Regions from separate parts of the Myxococcus sp. AB025B genome, predicted to be linked through region 1. Evidence: riboswitches for the same ligand, from Rfam matches in the RefSeq annotation. Region 1 holds a riboswitch; each other region holds the start of a gene.
The links. A riboswitch is a leader RNA that binds a small molecule or an ion and turns the genes downstream of it on or off. The one in region 1 is predicted to bind cobalamin.

Region 1 (5,368 bases):
CACGCCCAATGACAGCCGGTCCAGGTCCTGTCGCCCCGCGGACTGGGGGTTCTGTACCGTGCCCGGAATCGCGCGGTCCTCCAGCGACAGCTCGGACAGCACATCCAGCCGCGAGCCACCCGGGAGCCGCCGCCGATACCGCAGCAGCACGCCTCCCCCCTTCGCGTCGTTGCGCGCGCGCGCCTCCGCCGTGACGGGGTTGTCCGGCACCGCGGGCAGCTCATCCAGCTCGTACGCGAAGTCCCCATCCGAGCGCCCCGCGTGCAGCAGCACCAGCGCGTTCCCGTCCAACAGAGGCCCGGTGATGGCCACGTGCCCCAGCGCCGTGTTCCAGCTCCCGTAGACCACCTCTCCACTGGCCCGCACGTGCGACGACGGCGCGCGCGTGACGATGTTCACCGCGCCGCCGAGCCCTCCCGAGCCATAGCGAGCCCCCGCGCCCCCGCGCAGCACCTCCAGTCGCTCCACCAATGCGGCCGGCACCTGCGACAGGTCCGCCATGCCGCCCGCGCCGTTGAGCGGGATTCCATCCAGGAACACCAGCACCCCGTTCGACGCGGCGCCGCGCACCACCAGGCTCTTGCTCTGCCCGTAGCCACCCGAGTCCTGCACCGCCAGCCCCACCGAGCCCACGAGCAGCTCCGCCGTGTCCCGCGCCTCGCCCGCATGCTCGCTCGCGTCGATGACGGTGATGGCGCCCGTGGGGTCGCGGCGCTCGGGGGCGTCGGGAGGCGGCGGCGCCTTGCCTCGCACCACCGTCGCGGGCACGACGACGTCGTCCGTCGCCTGCGCGCGCGCTCCGGAAGGCAGGCTGAGCGCCAGACACACCAGGTGCCCGGCGAGGAAGGTGCGCCGCATGCTCCGCCTTCCGCTCTCTCCATCGAAGAGAGAAGGCCGTCCGCACGTGCCGCCACGCGACACGTCCGCACCCTCGGGCAGGTCTCCTGGCTGATGGACTCCAGCTCCAGGCGCACGACGCGTCTGGCTGGAAGGGGGCTTCCGCCTTCCCCCGGAGCGTCCGCCTGGACACCGCCGGAGTGGCGACAACCGAAGTCCCCGGCCCTGACCTCAGGGCTGCCCATTCACAGTGGCGGGACCGCGCCGGAATCGCACCGGCTTCCCTCTTGAAAGCCCGACATGGGCACCCAAGGGCGCACCCCTTCTAGGAGCTGACTACCAGCGCGTCAAGCGCACCCGGGACGACACGTCGCACGCGCGCGCGTAGGACTCGAAGGCGCTCGCCTGCAGGAACACCACCTGTGCGCTGCCCAGTCGCAGCGACGCCTGGCTGAACAGCGGCGTCGAGCGCCCCGGCACAATCAGCACCCCCTCCACGAAGGTGCCGCCGTGGCTCTCCAGGTCCGTCACGCTCCACACCTCGGTGTGCGGTTCCGGACGGAAGCGCGCGTGCTGCCGCGACACGGTGGGCTCCGGCAGGACGATGTCGCACTCGGGGCTGCGGCCCACCATCACCTCGGGGCCGCGCCCGGGGAAGCGCGGACACAGCTCGAACACCACGGGCTCCATGACCCGCGAGGGAATCGGCACCTTCAGCGTCGGCGGCTCCACCTGCGCCACGGAGCGCGGACGGCTCGGCATGGAGTCCCACACCAGAACGGGCCACCCGACCTCCCGCAGCAGGGCTTCGCGGTCCTCCTGGAGCCGGGACATCAGCGCGGACAGACGGTGGAGCACGACGAGCCCTCCAGGCCGGGAAGGTGTGCACGCAAACCTGTGCACGCCTCCTCGCCCTGTCCACCCCCCCTTTGCGTCACTCCACGGTCCCGCAGGCGCTCGCCAGCGAGAGGATGTCGGAGTCGTAGTGCAGCGCCAGCGTGCCGGACGACTCGATGTGGCGCACGAAGACGGAGCCGAACACCTCCGCGTTGCCGCTGAGCGTCAGCGTGGCGCCGGGCGCGTAGAGGTTTCCCGCGAGCACGCTGCCCGCGGAGATGCCCAGCGTCCCCGTCCCCGCGGCGTACACGCGCACCTTCGCCGGCGCGTCCACGGACCCCAGCAGGAGCTGTCCGGCCACCGTCATGTCGCCGCCCACGAACAAGTCCAGCTCCCCCGGCGGCACCACCTCCACCGAGAGCCGCTCGCCGATGACGACGCTGTCCCGCACGAAGAGCGCGGTGCGCTCGCGCACCACGAGGTTCAGCCGGCCCTGGCCCTCGATGCCCGTCAGGAAGAAGCGCCCGCACGGCAGCTCCAGCGTGCGCTCGCCGGTGAAGCCCTGCAGCGCCGTGGGCTCCAGGTCGATGACGTCGTTGTGGTTCTCGCGGGCGTGGTTGGCGATGAGGCCCTGGATGTCCACCACCGACGCGGTGTCCCCGCACGCGCACGGCGACACCGAGTCCACCGGCTCGCGCAGCACCTCGGCGGCCGTCACCGTGCCGGACATGCTGCGCTCCGCGGGCACCGCCAGCTTGCCCGCCACGCTCAGCGACGCGAGCCCCACGTCGCCGCGCACCCACGCGTCCCCCGTCACCTGAGCGGACACGTTGCCGCTGAGCGGACCGCCGCTGTACAGCCCGCCGCCCACCGACAGGCCGCGCCCCAGCAGGATGCCGTCCGCGCCGCCCGCGCTCAGCCCGCCGCCAATCGTCAGCGTGTCGTTGGCCGCGACGCCGCCGTTCGTCGCCACCGCGCCGCCCTTGCCGCCCGGCACGTACTTGCCCAGCGAGCTCTTGAACGCATCCGTGGTGAGCGACGCGCTGAAGGCCAGCCGCTCGCACGAGCACAGCGCGTAGCGGAAGGCCCGCTCGGCCAGGTGCCCGCTGCACACCTTCGCGCCCGTGAGGCTGTCGCCCACCAGGAGCAGCGGCCCCGTGGACGCGCAGAAGGCGGTGTGGTCATCGGCGGGCTCCTCGCCCTCGCCCGTCGTCGGCCCGCCGTCCGACGAGGCCACCGGCCCCGCGTCGTTGCGAGGCGTCTCGATGAAGGCCACCGGGTCCTTCACCTCGCACGCGCTCCAGGCGCCCACCAGCCCCAGCACGCAGAGGACCTTCGTCACGTTGGCGCGACTCATCGACCTGAGACCTCCTTCAGCCGCTTCCGGGCCGCCACGGCATGGGGCGAATCGGGGTGACGCGCGAGGAAGTCCTCCAACGCGCGCACCTCGCCGTCCCGGTCCCCCAGCGCGCGCAGCGCCTCGGTGACACCGTGGCTCGCCTCTTCTTCCAACAAGCCCCCGGGCCAGCCCTTCAGGGCCTCCTGGTACTGGCGCAGCGCCCCGCGCGCATCGCCCAGGTGCTCCAACCTCAACGCGCCCGAGGCCACGCGCGCGACGTACGCGGACATGCCCTGGGGCTCGGCCCGGATGACGCGCAGGTAGAGCGCCTCGGCCGCCTTCCACTGCCCGGTGGCCCGATGCGCGTTGGCCCGGCGCAGCAGGTCCTCCGGCGCGGGCGCGGCGGACGGCGCGCTCATCCGGGGCTTCACCGGAGCGATGGGCTCCAGAGCGACCGCATCGGGCACCTCCGGAGCCACCCCCTCCGGCCCTGGAGGCACGGACCGCTCTCGCGCGACCTCACCGGGCAGCGACGGCACGCGCGGCTCCGGCGCGAGCACCTCGGGCACGGGCACGACGGGCTCGGCGCGGGACATCATCGGCGCGGAGGGAGCGATGACCGCGGTGTCCTCCGGAGCAGGAGGCTCCTGGCGACGCCAGAGCTGCCAGGTCGCGACCGCCGCGGCGCCGACCACGAGCAGGGCCCCGCCCATCCACCAGTGCGGCCGGTGTCGCCGACGCGGGGGCGGCGACGGCGCGTCCATCGCGGCCAGGAGCGCGGCCTGCACCAGCGCGGCGGACTTCTGCCGCGACAGCCGGCGCGCGGGGCCGGAGCCGTCATCCAACGGCGCGAGCAGCGCGTCCGGCCCGTCCTCATCCACGAGCCGACTCATGCCGCACCTCCCTCCGGAGCGCCACCCGCCTCCGTGGCCAGCGCGCGCAGCGCCGTGCGCCCCAGCCGCAGGCGGCTGCGAATCGTCTCGAAGGGAATCCCCAGCTCGTCCGACACCTCCGGCACGCTCATGCCGAGCACATGGTGCAGCACCATCGCATGCCGCTGCTCGTCGGGGATACGGTCCAGCAACATCACCATGCGACGGCGGTGGACGTACTCGTCCGGCGGCGCGTCCTCGGACGGCACCGCCATCAACTCGGTCGGCTCCTCGCCCCTGCGCGCCTCGGTGCCCCGGGCGCGCCGGAGCCACGCGAAGGTGGTCCTCGCGACCACCCGGTCCGCCCACGAGTGGAACGGCCCCTCTCCCCGGTACGAGGGCAGCCCCCGGAGCAGCGCGATGAGCGCCTCCTGGGCGATGTCCTCCACGTCCCCGTCGCCGTGCACCAGGTAGCGCACCAGGTTGCGCACCCGGGGCAGGAGCTCCAGCAGCAGGGACTCGGCGGCCTCCTTGCGCCCCTGGATGGCCGCCTGGATGCGCGGGTCCACTCCAGGTCTTGCCCTGCCGATGGCTTCCGGACCCGTGCTCGTCATCGACCCCATGGAGGGAGGCCGAGGCGAAAACGGGTCATCACCGCTCATGGCAGCAGCACCAGCGCCAGGGACGCCCTGGGCCGGATGGCCCAGCCCTGATTGCGCGGCACGAAGTTTCCGTTCTCGGAGTAACCCAGCTCCGGCCGCCCCACCGCCGCGTCGGCGGCCACGGACAGCTCCACGGCGAGCAGCCGCGAGAAGCTCCACCGCAGGGACGTGTCGGGCCCCACCAGCAGCGCGGGGATGAAGCGCGGCTTGGCGGCCTGGATGCCCGGGAAGTACGACTCCGTGCTGCGGCCGAAGAGCAGCAGGCCCGCCCCCGCGCCCAGGCCCCAGCGCAGGGTGCCCGTCTCCAGCAGCGGGAAGTCCAGCCACAGCCCGCCCGAGTACTGCTCCAGCTTCACGTCGGTGCGCCCATCCGGGAGCATGCGCGCCAGGCTCAGCGAGAGCAGCAGCCGCAGCCGCGCCGAGGGGAACTCCCACCCGGAGCCAATCAGGAACCCCTGCTGGCCGGAGTCCGTGTACCCATCCAGCGCGGCGAGTCCGCCCACCATCACCTGCCACCGCAGGGAGCGCGCGTCCTTCGAGGCCGGCGGATAGGTCCACAGCTCCGGGGGCACGACGACGGGGCCGGGCTCGGGTTCGAGCACGGGCACGGGGGGCGCGGCGGCCTCCACCACCTCGCCCAGGGGCGTGCCCGCCTCCACCGCGCGCAGGGCGGAGCGCACCACGAGCGCCACGGCCTCGGCGCCCGCGGACCACTCGAGCGCGCCGGGTTGTCCCTCCAGCTTCGCGGTGCGGACGAAGAGGTGCCGGCTGCCGGGCTCGGCGAAGTGGACGCGCAGCTCGGAGCCGGAGCGCTGGAACCA
Region 2 (5,368 bases), on a different contig from region 1:
CGCGCCGGGAGCCCATTCGGAGGGCACCAGCCGCCCCCGCCCCACGTCCAGCCGGAAGCCCGGTCCCAGCAGCACCTGCCCCGCGGCGCCGCCCAACGCGAGCAGCAGCCGGGGACGCACCCGCGCCGCCTCCGAGGCCAGCTCCTCCCGCAGGGCCCGGGTCTCCGGCCAGTTGAGCGCGCCCGAGCGACGCCCCGGCCAGCGGGCCCGGGACACCCGCAGGTCCGAGGTCCGCAGCCCCGCGCGCGAGAGGACCAGTTCCAGCAGCCGACCCGAGGGCCCCACGAAGCACGCCGCGTCTCCCTCCTCCCGGGTGCCGGGCACGTCCCCCAGCAGCAACACCCGCGGCCGCGAGGGACCCGGGTCCGGTGAAACGGCGGTTGCCGGGGAGGGCCCGGGCTCCGTGAACGCGTGCCCCGCGCCGAAGGACAGCCGCGCCCGGTCCCAATGCGCGCTGGCGTCCGGCGTGAAGAGGCTCCAGTGGAGCGAGGGGAAGCGCCCCACGAGGAAGGGCGCGGCCAGCCGGACGACGAGGTGCTCCGGCCGGTACCACGCGACATGGCGCGCCTCTCCATCCGAGGCGGCGCGATGGAACCGGACGCGAATCACCAGCTCCCGCAGGTCCCGCCGCACCGCGCGCTCCATGCGCCGCAGCCGCTGGACGTCCCGGTCCGCGTCCTTCTCCAGGAGGCGCCGCTCACCGTGCGTCAGCCGCCACAGCACGCGGTACAGCAGCGCGAAGCGCTCCGCGTCCCGGTGACAGACCACCTTCTCCGCCAGGGACAGGAAGTCCGCGGGCAGCGCCGGGACCGACCGGGCGCCACCGCCGGACAGGAGCGGGTCCACCCACTGCGTCCACGCCTCCTGCCCCTGTTCGAACTCCACCCGGTCCGGAGGCATGCCGCGCACCAACAACCCACGCGCCACCTCCCGGAACGACGACAGCTCCGGCGCCACGCTCACTCGCACCTGGACCTCCTGGTCGCTCAACCCCCCGAGCGACGCAGGCTACCTTCCAGGTCTGACACCACCATCCCACCCGGGACGTCGCCGAGCGCTACTCCTCCTTGGCGAGCGCGTCCACCTGCTCCTGGAGCCCGTCCAGGTCCTCGAAGAAGGACTCCACGGGCTGGGCGCGGGCCACCCGGAAGACGGGCGGCAGCAGCGTGCGGGAGAAGTCCAGCGACGTGCTGAAGGGCTCGTTGCCCAGCAAATCATTCGCCCGCGACACGGCGCCGAAGGCCAGCGTCACCACGACGAGCACCCGCACCAGCCGCGCCGGCTCCCACCGCGCCACATAACGCAGGTGCCAGAAGAGCCCCCAGCCCATGAGGAGCAGGAACGTCGCGTGGTACACCCAGGAGAGGCTCGCGCCCAGGCCCAGGCTGAAGCCCAGCGCGGCCACCAGCAGCGGCAGCGCCACGGCGCCCAGGAGCACCAGCGCGCCGATGGTCGCGTGCGCGCGGTAGTGGAAGTGGCGACGGGAGATGCGGCTGGCCACCGCCCAGCCTCCGGCCCACAGGAGCGTGAGCGTCAGGGGCATCACCAGGGCCACCGTGAGCTCGCCCCAGTCCGTGCGCGCGTAGTTACCCAGGTAGGACGCCAGCGCGCTGAACAGCAGCAGGGACAGCATCGCCACGGGGAAGGCGCGCGGGTGCTCGAACACGCGCTCGCGGGGCTCGCCGGACACGGTGCTCACCACCGTGGGCGCCACCGCGTGGTTGCGGGCCCGGAAGCGCAGCACCGTGTCCCCCACCGCCACGCGGGTGTCGGGCGCCAGCTCCAGCTCCGCCAGCTGCGTCCAGGGCTGCACGCGCCAGGTGCCGTTGTCGCTGCCGACGTCGCGCAGCACGAGCGCGCCGTCCTCGCGGCGGTCGATGCGCAGGTGCTCGGCGGAGACCTTCGGGTCATCCAGGATGACGTCGTTCGAGTACGCGCGGCCCACCGTGGCCGGGAAGCGCTCCAGCCGGTGACGCGTGTGGACGGAGTCACCCTCCAACACCTCCAGGAAGATCACTTCGTCCACGACAGCCCCTCCAGGTAGCGGCGCGCCAGCTTGCGCGCGTTGTCCGCCGTGAAGCCGCCCAGCGTGAGGCTGGTGTCCACCCCGCTGGTGCTGGCGTTGAGCGCGGCGGCGCGTAGCACCAGGTCATAGAGCCCCGGGAAGCGCTTGTACGCGCGCAGGCACATGGCCGCGCGCACGGGCAGCCCGCCCACGTCCACGAACTCGGATTTGCACCGGAAGTTGGTGACGTCCTCGCGCGAGGCCTCCACCGTGTCGGGGTCCTGCGAGAACAGCGCGGTGTAGAGCGCGGAGAAGCGCAGCGCGCCCAGCTCCTGACTGGAGGCCTGCTGATGCAGGAAGGCCACCACGCCGGTGCGGTGCCGCGAGGACAGGTAGATGTCCTCCTCGGACGAGCACTGGTAGTTCGTCACGGTGTACGGCACCTCCGGGTCGTGCGGCGTGTCACCCCAGCACTTGAGGAAGGGAATCCACCGCCCCGGGACGTGGTAGCTGCCCAGGGTCTGCTTCGGCAGCGAGGCCGCGAGCATCTGCTCGGTGAGCCGCTGCTGGTTCTCGATGAGCTGCGCGCGCACCGTCTCCAGCAGCGCGGGCGTCGCGTCCGGCGCCATCTTCAGCGCCCGGCCGAGCAGCGTCCTCGCGCGGTGCACCGGCACCAGGAAGCCCAGCTGGTTGCCCATGGTGGCCACGTTGACGCCCACCACCGTGCCCTGCCCCGTCAGCGTCGGGCCGCCGCTCATGCCCGGGTTGATGGCGCCGCTGAAGTGCAGGCGCTCGTAGAGCGAGTCCTGGATGAAGCCGTTGTACGTGCCCTCGACGATGGTGGTGCCCAGGTCATGGGGGTTGCCCATGGCGAACAGGCGCGCGCCCTGGGGCGGCTCGCGGTCCTCCAGGACGAAGAAGTCCTTCACCGGCTCGTCCATGCGGATGACGGCCAGGTCGTGCACCACGTCCACGTCCACCAGGCGCGCGGGCACGGGCTCCCCGCCGGTGCGCAGCACGAGCTGCGCGGTGTAGTCCTCCGGGTGGAGCACCACGTCGGAGACCACGTGGTAGTTGGTGATGGCGTACCCGTCGCCCGAGACGAAGAAGGCGGAGCCGATGGACGAGCGCGTGCCCGAGCGGCGCTCGATGATGCGCACCTGGGCGACGCGGTTCTGGATGCGCTGGAAGAGCTCGTGGGTGGCCGGGGGCAGCACGGCCGGAGGCGGCTCGGGCGCGGGAGCGGGCACGACGTCGGGTTGGCTTCGGACGGCGGAGGGCGCGCCCGGTTCCGATGGGGCGACGGCCGGCGCCTGCCCCAGCACGGCGACGAGGAGGAAGACGAACATGGATGCCGCGCACGCTATCCCAGCGCCGCGCGCGCGGGGGTACCGAGTGGCGGGGGCATGAGGCCTCCGGTGCGCTCGTCGACCCACCTGCCCTGTTGGCGGCGCGCCGGGCAGCGGGTAGGGTCCGCCCCGCCCGAGGTGCCTCGTGGGGGTCCACGAGGTTTAGCAAGGGAATCCGGTGTGAATCCGGAGCTGCCCCGCAGCGGTCAGTGGGAACGAACGCCGTCGAACACACTGGTCCTCGGCAGGCGAGGGCTGGGAAGGGACGGCGCCTAGGACGCCAGCACGCGCCGCGATGAGGGGCGGGTGGTGGGAAGGCCCACGGAGCCCGAAAACCTGCCTCGAGCCCATCTGGGACGCGGACAGCGCCCCGGGTGGCGCTTCGCCCCCGACCTTCGCGGGAAGGTCAGGCCATCCATCGCGGCCCACCGCCGCCCTCGGAGGTCTTCATGTCCGGGGAGGCCCGTGGGCCAGGAGTCCGTCCATGAGTCACATGCAGCCGTCCCGCCCCTCCTCCGCCACCGAGACGCGGATGGTGGACATGGTGTTCCCGGATCAGACCAACCACTACGGCACCCTCTTCGGAGGTCAGGCCCTGAGGTGGATGGACATGTCCGCGTTCATCACCGCCAGCCGCTACACGCGCCGCACCGTCGTCACCGCGTCCAGCGAGCGCGTGGACTTCCACATGCCCGTGCAGCAGGGGCAGCTCGTCGAGCTGGTCAGCCGTGTGACGGCGACGGGCCGCACCTCCGTCACCGTGGACGTGGAGATGTTCGCCGAGGACCTGCTCACGGGCGCGCGGGAGCTGTGCACGCGCGGGCGCTTCGTGCTCGTGGCGCTGGATGAGCACCGCAAGCCCACCGCCGTGCCCCCGCTCTTGCCCGAGCCGGGTGCGCAGTGACGTGAAGCACTGAGACGCAATGCGCGCCGGAGCCGGCTCCTCGGGCTCTGGCGCGATCTTCACGAGGTGGCATCACGCGAGGCACGCGTGGATTCGCCTCGTCTCCGAAGCGGCCCGCTCGCGGCACCCTCCAGTGGACTCACCCGGGCGCGAGCCGCGTGGCGGTCACGCCTCGGAGGCCCTCCGCCCCGCGCGCCCCCGGCGCCACGCCGCGTAGGACGCCACCAGCGCACCGGCCAGCGCCCCCGCGAGCGCGCCCAGCAAGCGCCGGGGCACCACGCCGGGCGTCGTCGTCGGCTCCAGTCGGAACGTCTCCAGGGAGGCCCGGACGCTCGGCGCCAGCACCTCCCAGCGCACCGCGGGCGCGCTCACCACCACCACCGCGTGCCGCCCCTCCGACGCGAGCCCCGCCACCAGCACCGTGCGCGTCTGCCCCGCGTCCCGCAGCGTCCCCAGCACCTCCACGCGCGGCGCATCGCCTCCAATCCGGTCCACCCGCTCCGGCGACAACACCACCCCCAGCTCCCGCTGGAAGTGCTGCATCACCGCCGACGCGAAGTCGTCGCGCTCGGAGGGGCTCGCGGAGAAGCCGCGCTCCACCACCGACACCAACATCGTCGCCGCCTCCGGGCCCTCGCCATCCGCGAGCGCCGCGGACAAGGCCCTCGGCGTCTCCGCGTCCAACGTCACCGCCCCCGCCACCGAGCCCGTGTACGGCTCCCACCGCACCATGTGGAACCCCTCGGGCGGACGCAGCACGTAGCCGTCGCGACGCAGCTCGGTGCCGAGCGCGCCCGACAACAACAACCACCCTCCTGCCACCCACGAGAGACTCACGCCGCGCAGCATAGGTCCCCTGTGCCCCGGACGCGGCCACTCGCGTGCCGGGCCGCATGAACCCATGGATACCCAGAAGACACGGCTTCACGGGCGCGGAGCCCGCCGGCCCGGCACACCGCGAAGTCAGCGCCCGGCGCGCCTTCGTTGTGACATCCCCGTCGGGCACGGGTAACCTCGCGCCGAGATGAATCCTGCAGCCCGGGTGGAGATGGAGGCTCGCGCCGACCGAGCGCTGCGCCGTGGAGAGCTGGTCGAGGCGCTCGACCTCTA
Region 3 (5,368 bases), on a different contig from region 1:
GGGCTCAGCGCGGCCGGTGGATGAAGACGGACGCGCCTTGCCGCACCGCGGTGAACGCCGCCAGCGGGCGCCGGGCCGGGCCCTGGAGGACGGCGCCGTCCAGGGCGAAGCGCGAGCCATGACAGGGGCACTCCACCACGCCCTCCCCGGGCCGCCAGTCCACGCCGCAGTCGCCGTGCGTGCAGATGCGCCACAGCGCCACGAAGCACCCGGGCGTCGTGTGGACGAGCAGCACGTCCAGCAGGGCCTCGGGCGCGTGCACCCGGGCGTGGCCTCCGGGGGAAGCAAGGCCCGGATGCGCTTCGAGCCGCACCTCCACCCAGCCGTCGGCGGCGGTGCCGGGCTGGGGGAGGTCGGAGCAGGAGGCACCCTCGGGCGGTGGGTCCAGGACGATGGCCTCCCGCCAGTCGCCGCCGCACCCCGCGCCCAGCGTGGCCAGGGCACAGCCGCCCCGGGCCAACGTGAGGAGCGCGGCGCGGCGGTCCAGGTCCGTCATGGCGCGGCGGTCAGCGACACGCCGTTGACCACGGCGACGGCGTCCAGGTCGAACCCCGCGGAGGTGCCCGCCGAGCCGTTGGTGCCCGCGTCGACGATGCGCACGTAGCGCGCCCGGGCGAGGCCCACGGTGGCCAGGTCGAACCCGTCACCGCCGGCCACGGCGGGGTCCGTGGCGCTGATGCCCGCGGCGGGGTTGGCCGTCACGGGACGCACGCCCGCGCAGCCCGGGTAGTTGTTCGTCGCGTCCGAGGGGGCGCAGGGGAACTCGTGCCACTGCACACCGTCGTCGCTCACCGAGACGCGGCCCCGCTCGGTGAAGGCGCGCGGGCCTCCGGCGATGAGGAAGCCGTTCTCGAAGACGAGCAGGTCCACGCCCGGCCCATCCACCACCGCGATGTCCGTGAAGCGCAGGGTGATGGAGCCGCCCTGCCCCAGCGAGAGGACATCCAGCGAGCCGCTGTCCAGCCCCGCGCCCACCGGCGCGCCCAGCACGATGGACGGGAAGCGGTCCTGTCCGAAGCCCGCGCCGGGGCCGGGCAGGTACTCGACCACCTCGTCGGCGTACGGGTCCGCGGGCCGCGAGGGGCTCGCGTCCGTGCCCGAGTCACCGGGCCCCGCGTCGTCGTCCGTGACGGGAGCCTCGTCCCCACCGCACGCGGACAGGCTCAGCGCCAGGGCAAGCACGGCGCCGCGACCGAACCACGAGGAGGCGCGCGCGCTCACGGCGCCACCTGGAGGCGCACCAGGCGCCGGCCGTTGCGGTCAGCCACGCCGACGAGCACGTCGGAGCCGAGCGCCTTGAGCATCCGCACCGTGGTGCACTGGTTGACGTAGGTGAGCACGGGCACGCGCGCGCCCACCGTCACGGCGTCATTCGCGCCGACGGACAGCGCGTAGCGGGACACGTCGGTGGCGACGAAGTCGTAGTCCGGGGGAGCGTAGGCGCCGCGGTTGAGCACCACGCCACCGCCGAAGGCCGCGACGTCGTTGAAGTCGCTGCCCACGTCGACCTTCGCCTGGGTGCCCAGGTCCAGCGGCGTGCCGCTGGTGATGGCGGTGGCGAGCGTCGTGGGCGCCACGCCGTGGAGGACGTTGACGAAGTTCTGGTCGAAGTAGCCCAGCGCGGCGACGCCCGTGTCCGTCACGGCGGTGAAGCCGCTGCCCACCACGTCACCCTGCGGGAAGTTGACCGCGCGCACCGTGCCCATGGGGTCCGTGGACGTCACGAGGCCATAGACAGCCAGGTCGGAGGCCGAGCCCAGACCACCGCCGTTGACGAGCACCGCGCTCAGCTCCCCGGACGTGAAGGCCGCCGCGGAGAAGTTCTTGGGCGCGACGACGAAGCTCGAGTTGGCCGGCGTGGCCAGGTCATACGCGGCGACGTTGCCCGGCGAGCCCGTGGCGCCCAGCGTGTAGCCGGTGAAGACGCGCAGGCCGTCGTTGATGACGTAGCCGTTCGGGTACACCGTGGCGCCGCCCTCGCGGTCCGCGGGGGTGATGATGTCGAAGAGCTTCGTGGTGCCCGGCAGGAGGTCGGGCCAGGTGCCCAGCGAGTACAGCGCGGCGTCCTTGCCCCGTCCCTGGATGCCGTAGAACGCATACGTGGGGCCCGGAGAGGCGCCGAGCGCGAGGATGTCCGGCGACAGCGCCACGGACTCGGCGGCGACGAAGCCCGGCTGGAGCACGAGCGTGCCCAGCTTCGGGTCCAGCGGCACCGTCGCGCAGTCGACCACCACGGGGCCGGCATCCGGCTCACCCGCGTCCGGCGCACCTGCATCCGGCTCACCCGCGTCGGGCGTGCCCGAGTCGGGAGTCCCCGAGTCGGGCTGACCCGCGTCGGGCTGGCCGGCATCCGGAGTCCCCGAGTCCGGCTGACCCGCGTCGGGCGTGCCCGAATCCGGCGTGCCCGCGTCGGGTGTCGGGGTGGTGGGGGCAGGCTCGGTCTCGCACCGCTCGTCGACGCAGACCCACTGCTGTCCCGCGGGGGCCTCGCCATTGTCGGCGCGGCAGTCGAACGGGTCGACACACTCCGGGTTGCAGCCGGTGCCGAGCAGGGCCACGGCGAAGGAGGCCACGGCCAGTGATGCGGACTTCATCCAAGGTTTCGCGCGCTTCGATTCAGCCGTCTTCATCTGCGTCCTCGTCCCTCTCCGCCCCCACGGGCGGGTGGGCTTCCAGGAGGACGCGGTCGAAGGCGGGCACCCGGGCACCCCACGGTGCGCGGTGAATGGGCTGACGCCTCCGCCGCCTCCCCTCGGAGGCCTCGGTGATGTCCGTGCCCAAGGGGCACGGGTCCACGGCAGGTTTTCGGACTCGCAGGCGCGGGAGCCCCGGAGGGCGCCCACCTAGTGGCCGTCGCTTCCCAGTCCCGTGAGGGACCAGTGCTTCCATGACGGCGGTCGTTCCTGCACACCGCTGCGGGGCAGTCCCGGATTCGCACCGGGTTCCCTAGAGCCGCCGTGGTTCGCACGACGGCACCGAGGACGCGGCCGGGATATGGCGGGTGACAGGCATTGTCAATGGAGCGCGGTGACGTCGATGGCGTTGGACACGGGGCGTCGAGGGTCCACCGGGCACGCCTCCAGCGCGGGGCCCTTCGCGGTGGGCGTGGAGGAGCCCCTGCGCTCGGTGAGGGTGCCATCACCGACCTCCACGACGAAGACGCGGCCCGCGTTGGTGTCCGCCAGGTACACCGCGCCCCGGGACACGGCGAAGCGGCTGGCCACCGACAGCATGCAACCCGGTGCGCCGGGCTGACAGCCGGGATTCAGCGCGTAGGAGGCCACGGGGACATCGTTCTTCACCAGCACCAGCCCCGTGGAGCGCACGGACGTGGCGAGGTAGCCGTTGGCCGTGTCGTAGATGGCCTCACCGATGCAGGCGACCACGAGCTGGTCACCAACGGCTTCCACGTAGCCCGCGTTGAGGCAGCGCTCCTTGCCCAGGTCGATGGCGCTGACGGCGCCGGTGGCGGGGTCGATGCGCGCGAGCATGCCGGGCCCGTTGGGGCGGTAGTCATTGGCGGGGTTGAGGTTGGTGAGCGCCACGTACACGTGGGTGCGCGTCGCCGTCACCGAGAACGGCAGGGGCATGGAGCCCGTGCCGTCGAAGGGCTTCAGGTCGAGGCCGGTGAGCGACAGCGTGTCCACCTTGCGCGGCTGCGTGGGGTCGGAGATGTCCACGCGCGCCACGGCGTTGCCGTGCTGGAAGTTGGAGCTGCCGGTGCCGAAGAGCGGGATGTAGAGCAGGTCGCCGAAGCGCGCGAGCGCCTGCGGGCTGGTGTTCGGGCCGAGGTTCAACTGCCCCACGGTGCGCAGGCCCAGGCCGTTGCCGTGGGACGGGCCGTCACGGCGGAGCACCTGGAGCGTGTTGTTGACCGAGTCGATGACGTACACGTGGGGCGGGTCCACGAGGATGTCATTGGGGGAGCCGGACACGACGCCCAGAGAGTCCTCCTCGACGAGCGCGCCCAGGTTGCCGCCGGGGGCCTGGAGCAGCTTGCCGTTGGTCATGTCCGCGCCGAGCACGAAGCCATCCCAGGACGCGAGCGCCTGGATGCCCGCGCCGAACTCACGGCGAGGTCCGAGCTGGTCCGTCCCGGCCTGGAGGCCCACGAGCTGCCCGTTGGTGAAGCACGCGGCCACGACGTCGTAGGTGCAACGTCCCGCGCGGCAGGACTGCGCGTCGGGGCACACATTGCCGCAGGCGCCGCAGTGGAGCGCATCCGACTGGCCGTCCACGCACGCGCCGGAGCAGCGCAGCAGCCCTTCGGAGCAGCCCTCGCGACAGGTGCCGGACTCGCAGACCTGTCCGGCGGCACAGGCCGAGCCACATGCGCCGCAGTGGGCGACGTCCGTCGCGGTGTCCACGCAGGCGCCGTTGCAGGACTCGGTGCCCGCGCGGCAACCACAGGCGCCGTCCTGACAGACCTCGCCCGAGGAGCATGTGGTGCCACAGGCGCCGCAGTGCGAGGTGTCGCCGCGCGTGTCCACGCAGGCGCCCTCACAGACGACGAGGCCGGAGGTGCAGACCACACCCTCGTCGGGACAGCCCGTGAGCACGAGCGCCGAGGCACAGAGCAGCGACAGGACGAGCCGCCTGGGCGCTATGAAGGAATGAGCAGGAAGCATCGAGTCCTCAGGAAGGGGATGGCAGGCGCGGCATCACCGCGAACGACCGGTGCAAGGGAGGGCGGACGCATGCGACGTGCGCTTCGCGAGAGCGCAAGCTCCGGCGGACAAACCAGGCGCGGAGAACGGACGCGTGCGGCGCGCGCTTCGCGAGAGCGCAAGCTCCAGCGGGCAAACCAGGCGCGGAGAACGGACGCGTGCGGTGCGCGCTTCGCGAGACCACTGTGCCGTAACGAGGCAATCGCGAGATGCGTGCGCGAGCGCATGCGACACGTGCCTCGCGAGCAAGCAGGCCCCGGCGCGAGTCGTCCGACCCCTCGGAGAGAGAGGAACGCACATACCTCGGCGACAACGCGACGCCACCTCGCATGTCCTGCGCACGCGCCCCGCGTCGGCGCGGATGCTCGGGTCTCACGGAGTGCGCGGTGCATTCGAGCCCTCGGGAGCAGACGAAACCGGCTCGAGCGACACCGCGAGCGTCGCGTACGCCGCGCGCCCGGGCAGTGGGAAGCCGGTGAAGTCCTGCACTCGCGCGTCGAGCAGGTTCTTCACCTCGACCGACAGCGTCACCTCGGGCCTGTGCAGGAAGGTGCTGGAGGCCCCCACGCTCCACAGCGTGCGAGATGGCAACGAGCGCGTGCCCGTGCGGTTGACGAACTGCGACGCCTGATACAGCACCTCGGTGCGAGCGTTGAGCCACTCCGGCCCCGCGCGCACGCGCCCCACCCACTTGTGTCGCG
Region 4 (5,368 bases), on a different contig from region 1:
CTGCTCAACGCCTACTTCGAGACGATGGTCGGCGCCTTCCACTCGCACGGCGCGGAGGTGCTCAAGTTCATGGGCGACGCCGTGCTGGCCATCTTCCGCATCGACGACCACGCCCTCGTGGAGGACCGCTGCGCCGCCGCCGCGCGCACCGTGCACGAGGCGGTGCGTGCCAGCGAGCAGGACAACGCCTCGCGCCGCCGCAGGGGCCTGCCCACCTACGAGTTCGGCGCGTCGCTCCACGTCGGCGACGTGATGTACGGGAACATCGGCGCGTCGGACCGGCTCGACTTCACCGTCATCGGCCCCGCCGTGAACCTGGCCAGCCGCATCGCGGGCCTGTGCGCGGGGCTCAACGAGCCCGTGCTCCTCTCCGAGTCCTTCGTCTCCCACTACCGTGGCGACGTGAAGGACCTGGGGCACCACCCCGTCAAGGGCGTGCCCCACCCCGTGCGCATCTACACGCTCGACTCGGAGTCCTCCGCGCTCACCGCCGCGTGAGCCCGGCGCTGTCCGGTCCGTGGCGGTGACACCCGGCACACCCCTCCCGTGTGCTCACACAGTGTCGGCTCGGTCCGCCTCCGTGCTCGTTGCGCGCCGCCGAGCTCACTCCGTGGGCGCCGTTGCACGCGCGCGCCCGCGTTGCAGGGGTTGCTCAGGCAGCCTCAGGGTCACCAGGAACGCGAGCAGCGCGACGAAGATGGCGCAGCGGTACACCGCCTCCACCGCCCGCGTGAAGGACTCCTTCAGCGCCAGCGCCGTCCGGTCGACCGCCTCCATCGCCCGCTGCTCCTTCGCGTCCACAGCGGAAACCGCTGACTCCGCCGCAGGCTGCTCGCGTGCGTTCGCATCAGAGGACGCTGCTTCCCGTACCTCCGGGCGCTGAAGGGCCTGCCGCTCGGCCTCCAGCTCCGCGCGCACGCGCTCCTTCACCTTCTCCGCCTGGAAGGCCGACTGCGCGGGGCCCGCCTCGCTGCCTCCGACACCGGGTACCGCGGACGCCAGCTCGGCGCGCAGCTTCGGCGGCAGTCCCTCCGTGGCGCTCGCCACGCGGGTGCCCAGTTGATGCGACAGCGTCGTCGCGAACACCGCGCCGAGCAGCGCCACGCCCAGCGTCATCCCGAGCTGACGGAAGAACGTGGCCATCGCCGTGGCCACGCCGATGCGCTGGGGTGACACCGCGTTCTGGATGGCCAGTGTGTAGAGCGGAATCGACGGTCCCAGGCCCACGCCCACCAGGACCATCTTCACGGTGACCTCCGTCTGCGTCGACGTGGGCGTCAGCGTGAACCCCATCACCGTGAAGCCCACCATCAACACCACCAGCGAGCCCAGCATCAATCCCTTGTACCGGCCGATGCGTGACACCAGTTGACCGCTCAGGATGTTGCCCGCCACCACGCCCAACGTCAGCGGGGTCAACGTCAGCCCCGAGTGCGTGGCCGACAGCCCCACCACGTTCACCATGAACAGCGGCAGGAACACCACGCCCGACAGGAACACCGCGCCGATGACGAACACCGCCGCGTTGCCCAGCGCGAACGTCCGGTCCTGGAACAGCTTCAGGTCCAGCAGCGGCTCCCGCGCGCGCCTCTCCTCGCGCAGGAACAACCCCGTCCCCACCGCCGCGAGCGCGAACAACCCCAGCACCTGCCACGAACTCCACGCCCAGCCGCCACCGTGCGCCACCTGCTCCGCGCCACGCCCCAGGCTGAGCGCGAGCAAGAGCGGCACCACCGCCAGCGCCAGCAGCACCGCGCCCGTCACATCCAGCTTCCCGCGCGAGGCTCCCGGCGGCTTGAGCGCCGGCATGCGCGAGAGCACGAGCGCGAGCGCCACCGCGCCCACCGGCAGGTTGATGAAGAACACCCAGTGCCAGCCCAGCCGGTCCGTGATGAAGCCTCCCGCCAGCGGTCCCACCACGCTCGACAGGCCGAACATCGCGCCGAACAGGCCCTGGTACTTGCCTCGCTCGCGCGGCGGATAGAGGTCCGCCACCACCGACAGCGACGCGGTGAAGAGCGCCGCGCTGCCCACCCCCTGCACCGCGCGATACAGGATGAGCGTCACCGTCGAGCGCGACACGCCGCACAGGAAGCTGCCCAGCAGGAACACGACGATGCCCGCCGCCAGCACCACGCGCCGGCCCAAGAGGTCCGACAGCTTCCCCCACACGGGCACCATCATCGTCGACGCGACCAGGTACGACGTCGTCAGCCACGGATAGAGCGCGGGGGAGATGCCCAGGTCCGCCTGGATGGACGGCCCCGCCGTGGCCACGATGGTCTGGTCCAGCGCCGCGAGCAGCAGCCCGAGCAGCGCGCCCGACATCGTGAACACCCGCTGTGCACGGGTGACCGTGAAGGGCGCGGCGGCGGGGGGCGTGGCGGACGGGGCCATGGTCTCGGGGCGTCCTCCGGCGCGCAAGAGCCACCCATGAAGGTGACGCCTGCGCACCGGATGCGCCAGCGCTCATGCACGGCAGGTCGCTCGTCGAACATCCCTGAGCACCGCCAGCCGTCATGTCCACGCGCGTCGAGCGCGCACCGGCGCTTCGCTTGACAGTCCGAAGAGGCGGACAGTACATACCGCCCCATGTTGGTGCCCGGACCTCGGTCCGAGCTTAAAAGGGAACCCGGTTCGAATCCGGGGCTGCCCCGCAGCGGTAAGTGAGAACGAGCCTCGTCATCCGCACTGGTTCCCTCGTGGAGCTGGGAAGCGACGAGTCGTAGGAAGCCGGCCCCCAAGGCCGAAGCGCTCACGAGCCCGAAGACCTGCCCGCATCCGACCGTGGGAGAAATCCACGGACGGTTTCGACCTGGAGCCGCGTGGGACGGCCGGAAGGTTCGAGCGGCGCTCGTGCCTCGACGGGCCCTCACGCGCGCTCGACTTCTCCGACCTCCATCCCCCGTGTCTCCAGTCGCCCGTGGGGGCGAAGGTCGGTCCGTGGGCTCCAGTCGGGGCCTGGTGTGCGCTCACGCGCGCATTGTGACTGCCCTTCTTCCGCGCGGGAGCCCTGTCGGGCGACCTCCGGTCGTCCGCGCTGCGTGGAGGACGGACGATGCGGGACGAAGCCAGGCACACGGTGCGCTACCCCGAGGGGAACGTGCTGCTGCGCAACCTCGCGCGCGACTTCCCCGTGGTGACGCACGGCCAGGGCGTCCACCTCTTCGACGCGAGCGGCAAGCGCTACCTCGACGCCTCCGCCGGAGCGCTCGTGGCCAGCGTGGGCCACGGCAACCGCGAGGTGGCGGACCGCATCCACGAGCAACTGCTGCGCGTCGCCTACGTCAACGGCACCCACTTCACCACCGACGTCACCGAGGAGCTCGCCGCGCGCCTGTGCGCCCTCGCGCCCCAGGGGCTCACGCGCGCCGCGTTCCTCGGCTCGGGCTCCGAGGCGGTGGAGGCCGCGGTGAAGTTCGTGCGTCAGCTCTGGGTGGAGCGAGGCCAGCCCCAGCGCGGCAAGGTCATCGCGCGCGTGCCCGGCTACCACGGCAACACGCTGTACGCGCTCTCGCTGTCGGGCCGGCCCCACTACAAGACCTTCTTCGGCCCCCTGCTGGCGGAGGTCGTCACCACGCCCGCGCCGTACCCGTACCGCTCCGGGCTGGAGGACTACGCGCAGGACGGCGCCGAGCACTACGCGCGGCTGCTCGAGGAGACGATTCGTCGCGAGGGCCCCGACACCATCGCCGCCTTCATCGCGGAGCCCGTCATCGGCTCGTCCGCGGGCGCGTCACCTCCGCCGCCCGGGTACTTCGAGCGGGTGAGCGCCGTGTGCCGCGAGTACGGCATCCTCACCATCGCCGACGAGGTCATGTGCGGCTGCGGTCGCACCGGCCGCTTCTTCGCCAGCGACCTGTTCCACTTCACCCCGGACGTGCTGGTGCTCGGCAAGGGCATCAGCGGGGGCTACGCGCCCCTGAGCGCGCTGCTCATCCGCGAGGAGCACCTGGAGGAGCTGCGGCGGGGCTCGGGCGGCTTCATGCACGCGCAGACCTACCTCCAGGCGCCCGCGATGACGGCGGCGGGGCTGGCGGTGCTCGACTACTACGAGCGGCACGACCTGGTGGCCCATGCCGAGCGCGTGGGCGCGCACCTCCAGCGCCGGCTGCGTGAGGCGCTGGGCGCGCTGCCGCACGTCGGCTCCGTGCAGGGCGTGGGGCTGATGGCCGGCATCGAGCTGGTCGAGGACACCGCGAGCAAGCGCCCCTTCCCGCGCGCGCGCAAGGTCATCGAGCGGCTGCTCGCGGCGCTGTTCGAGCGAGGGCTCGTCCTCTGGTCCAACACGGGCCACGCGGACGGGACGAACGGGGACCTGCTCATGGTCGGCCCCCCGTTGGTCATCACCGAGGCGGAGGTCGACGAGCTGGTCGACACGCTCGCCCGCGGCATCCACCACTTCTTCCAGGAGGCGTCATGAGTTTCCGCATCACCTACTCGGTGCTGGAGGCGGACCTGTCCGCGCTGCACGCGCGGTTCGACGAGGCGCTCACCGCCGTGTGCTCGAAGCTGGGCGGAGAGCTGCCGTCGTGGCTCGGCGGCGAGGCGTTCCGGAGCGGAGATCTGCTTCAGAGCCGCAACCCCGCGCGGCCGGACGAGCTGCTCGTCTCCGTGCACCGCACCCCCGTGGCCGAGGTGGACCGCGTGGTGCGCGTGGCGCGCGAGGCCCAGCGCGGCTGGGGCGCGACGCCCTGGCAGGAGCGCGTGCGCATCCTCCGTCGCGCCGCGGACCTCATCTCCGAGCGGCGCCTGGAGCTGTCCGCGCGCATGACGCTGGAGGTGGGCAAGAGCCGGCTCGAGTCGCTCGGTGACGTGGAGGAGTCCGCGGACCTCTTGCGCTACTACGCCGGTCAGCTCGAGCAGGCGGACGGCTACTCGCGGCCCATGGCGCGGCTGTCCCCCAACGAGGACACGCGCAGCGTGCTGCGGCCCTACGGCGTCTTCGTCGTCATCTCGCCGTTCAACTTCCCGCTCGCGCTCGCGGCGGGGATGAGCGGCGGCGCGCTGCTCGGCGGCAACAGCGTCATCCTCAAGCCCAGCGAGGAGACGCCCTGGTGCGCGGAGGGCCTGTACCAGGCGCTCGTCGACGCGGGCCTGCCTCCGGGCGTCTTCCAGGTCGCGCACGGCGAGGGCGAGACGGTGGGCGCCGCGCTGGTGCGCCACCCCGGCATCGACGGCGTGTCCTTCACCGGCAGCAAGGCGGTGGGCATGGCGCTGCACCGGCAGATGTCCACGGGCCGCGTGCGGCCGTGCCTCCTGGAGCTGGGCGGGAAGAACCCGGCCATCGTCTGTCGCGACGCGGACCTGGAGGCCGCCATCGAGGGCTGCTTCCGCTCCGCCTTCGGCATGTCCGGTCAGAAGTGCA

Region 2: it holds a riboswitch for cobalamin, as region 1 does, so the genes downstream of both, FL311_RS31540 (acyl-CoA thioesterase) here and FL311_RS31110 (TonB-dependent receptor) in region 1, are expected to answer to the same signal.
Region 3: it holds a riboswitch for cobalamin, as region 1 does, so the genes downstream of both, FL311_RS32955 (hypothetical protein) here and FL311_RS31110 (TonB-dependent receptor) in region 1, are expected to answer to the same signal.
Region 4: it holds a riboswitch for cobalamin, as region 1 does, so the genes downstream of both, FL311_RS09240 (aspartate aminotransferase family protein) here and FL311_RS31110 (TonB-dependent receptor) in region 1, are expected to answer to the same signal.

What each region holds. Positions count from the first base shown of each region.
Region 1 covers NZ_SRLW01000239.1:66-5,433, forward strand. Annotated here, with positions in the region: partial or broken gene FL311_RS31110 (TonB-dependent receptor) at 1-858, opposite strand, end outside; cobalamin riboswitch at 917-1,164, opposite strand; gene FL311_RS31115 (FHA domain-containing protein) at 1,174-1,695, opposite strand; gene FL311_RS31120 (hypothetical protein) at 1,772-3,031, opposite strand; gene FL311_RS31125 (tol-pal system YbgF family protein) at 3,028-3,906, opposite strand; gene FL311_RS31130 (RNA polymerase sigma factor) at 3,903-4,499, opposite strand; gene FL311_RS31135 (hypothetical protein) at 4,544-5,368, opposite strand, start outside.
Region 2 covers NZ_SRLW01000244.1:9,503-14,870, reverse strand. Annotated here, with positions in the region: gene FL311_RS31555 (DUF4130 domain-containing protein) at 1-969, opposite strand, end outside; gene FL311_RS31550 (FHA domain-containing protein) at 1,058-2,026, opposite strand; gene FL311_RS31545 (S1C family serine protease) at 2,014-3,354, opposite strand; cobalamin riboswitch at 3,474-3,713, shown strand; gene FL311_RS31540 (acyl-CoA thioesterase) at 3,839-4,258, shown strand; gene FL311_RS31535 (hypothetical protein) at 4,424-5,095, opposite strand; gene FL311_RS31530 (hypothetical protein) at 5,283-5,368, shown strand, end outside.
Region 3 covers NZ_SRLW01000267.1:631-5,998, reverse strand. Annotated here, with positions in the region: gene FL311_RS32965 (ubiquinol-cytochrome c reductase iron-sulfur subunit) at 5-496, opposite strand; gene FL311_RS32960 (cell surface protein) at 493-1,221, opposite strand; gene FL311_RS32955 (hypothetical protein) at 1,218-2,594, opposite strand; cobalamin riboswitch at 2,779-2,995, opposite strand; gene FL311_RS32950 (MXAN_6577-like cysteine-rich protein) at 3,015-4,628, opposite strand; partial or broken gene FL311_RS32945 (TonB-dependent siderophore receptor) at 5,040-5,368, opposite strand, start outside.
Region 4 covers NZ_SRLW01000040.1:29,585-34,952, forward strand. Annotated here, with positions in the region: gene FL311_RS09230 (adenylate/guanylate cyclase domain-containing protein) at 1-498, shown strand, start outside; gene FL311_RS09235 (MDR family MFS transporter) at 604-2,397, opposite strand; cobalamin riboswitch at 2,580-2,794, shown strand; gene FL311_RS09240 (aspartate aminotransferase family protein) at 3,059-4,423, shown strand; gene FL311_RS09245 (aldehyde dehydrogenase family protein) at 4,420-5,368, shown strand, end outside.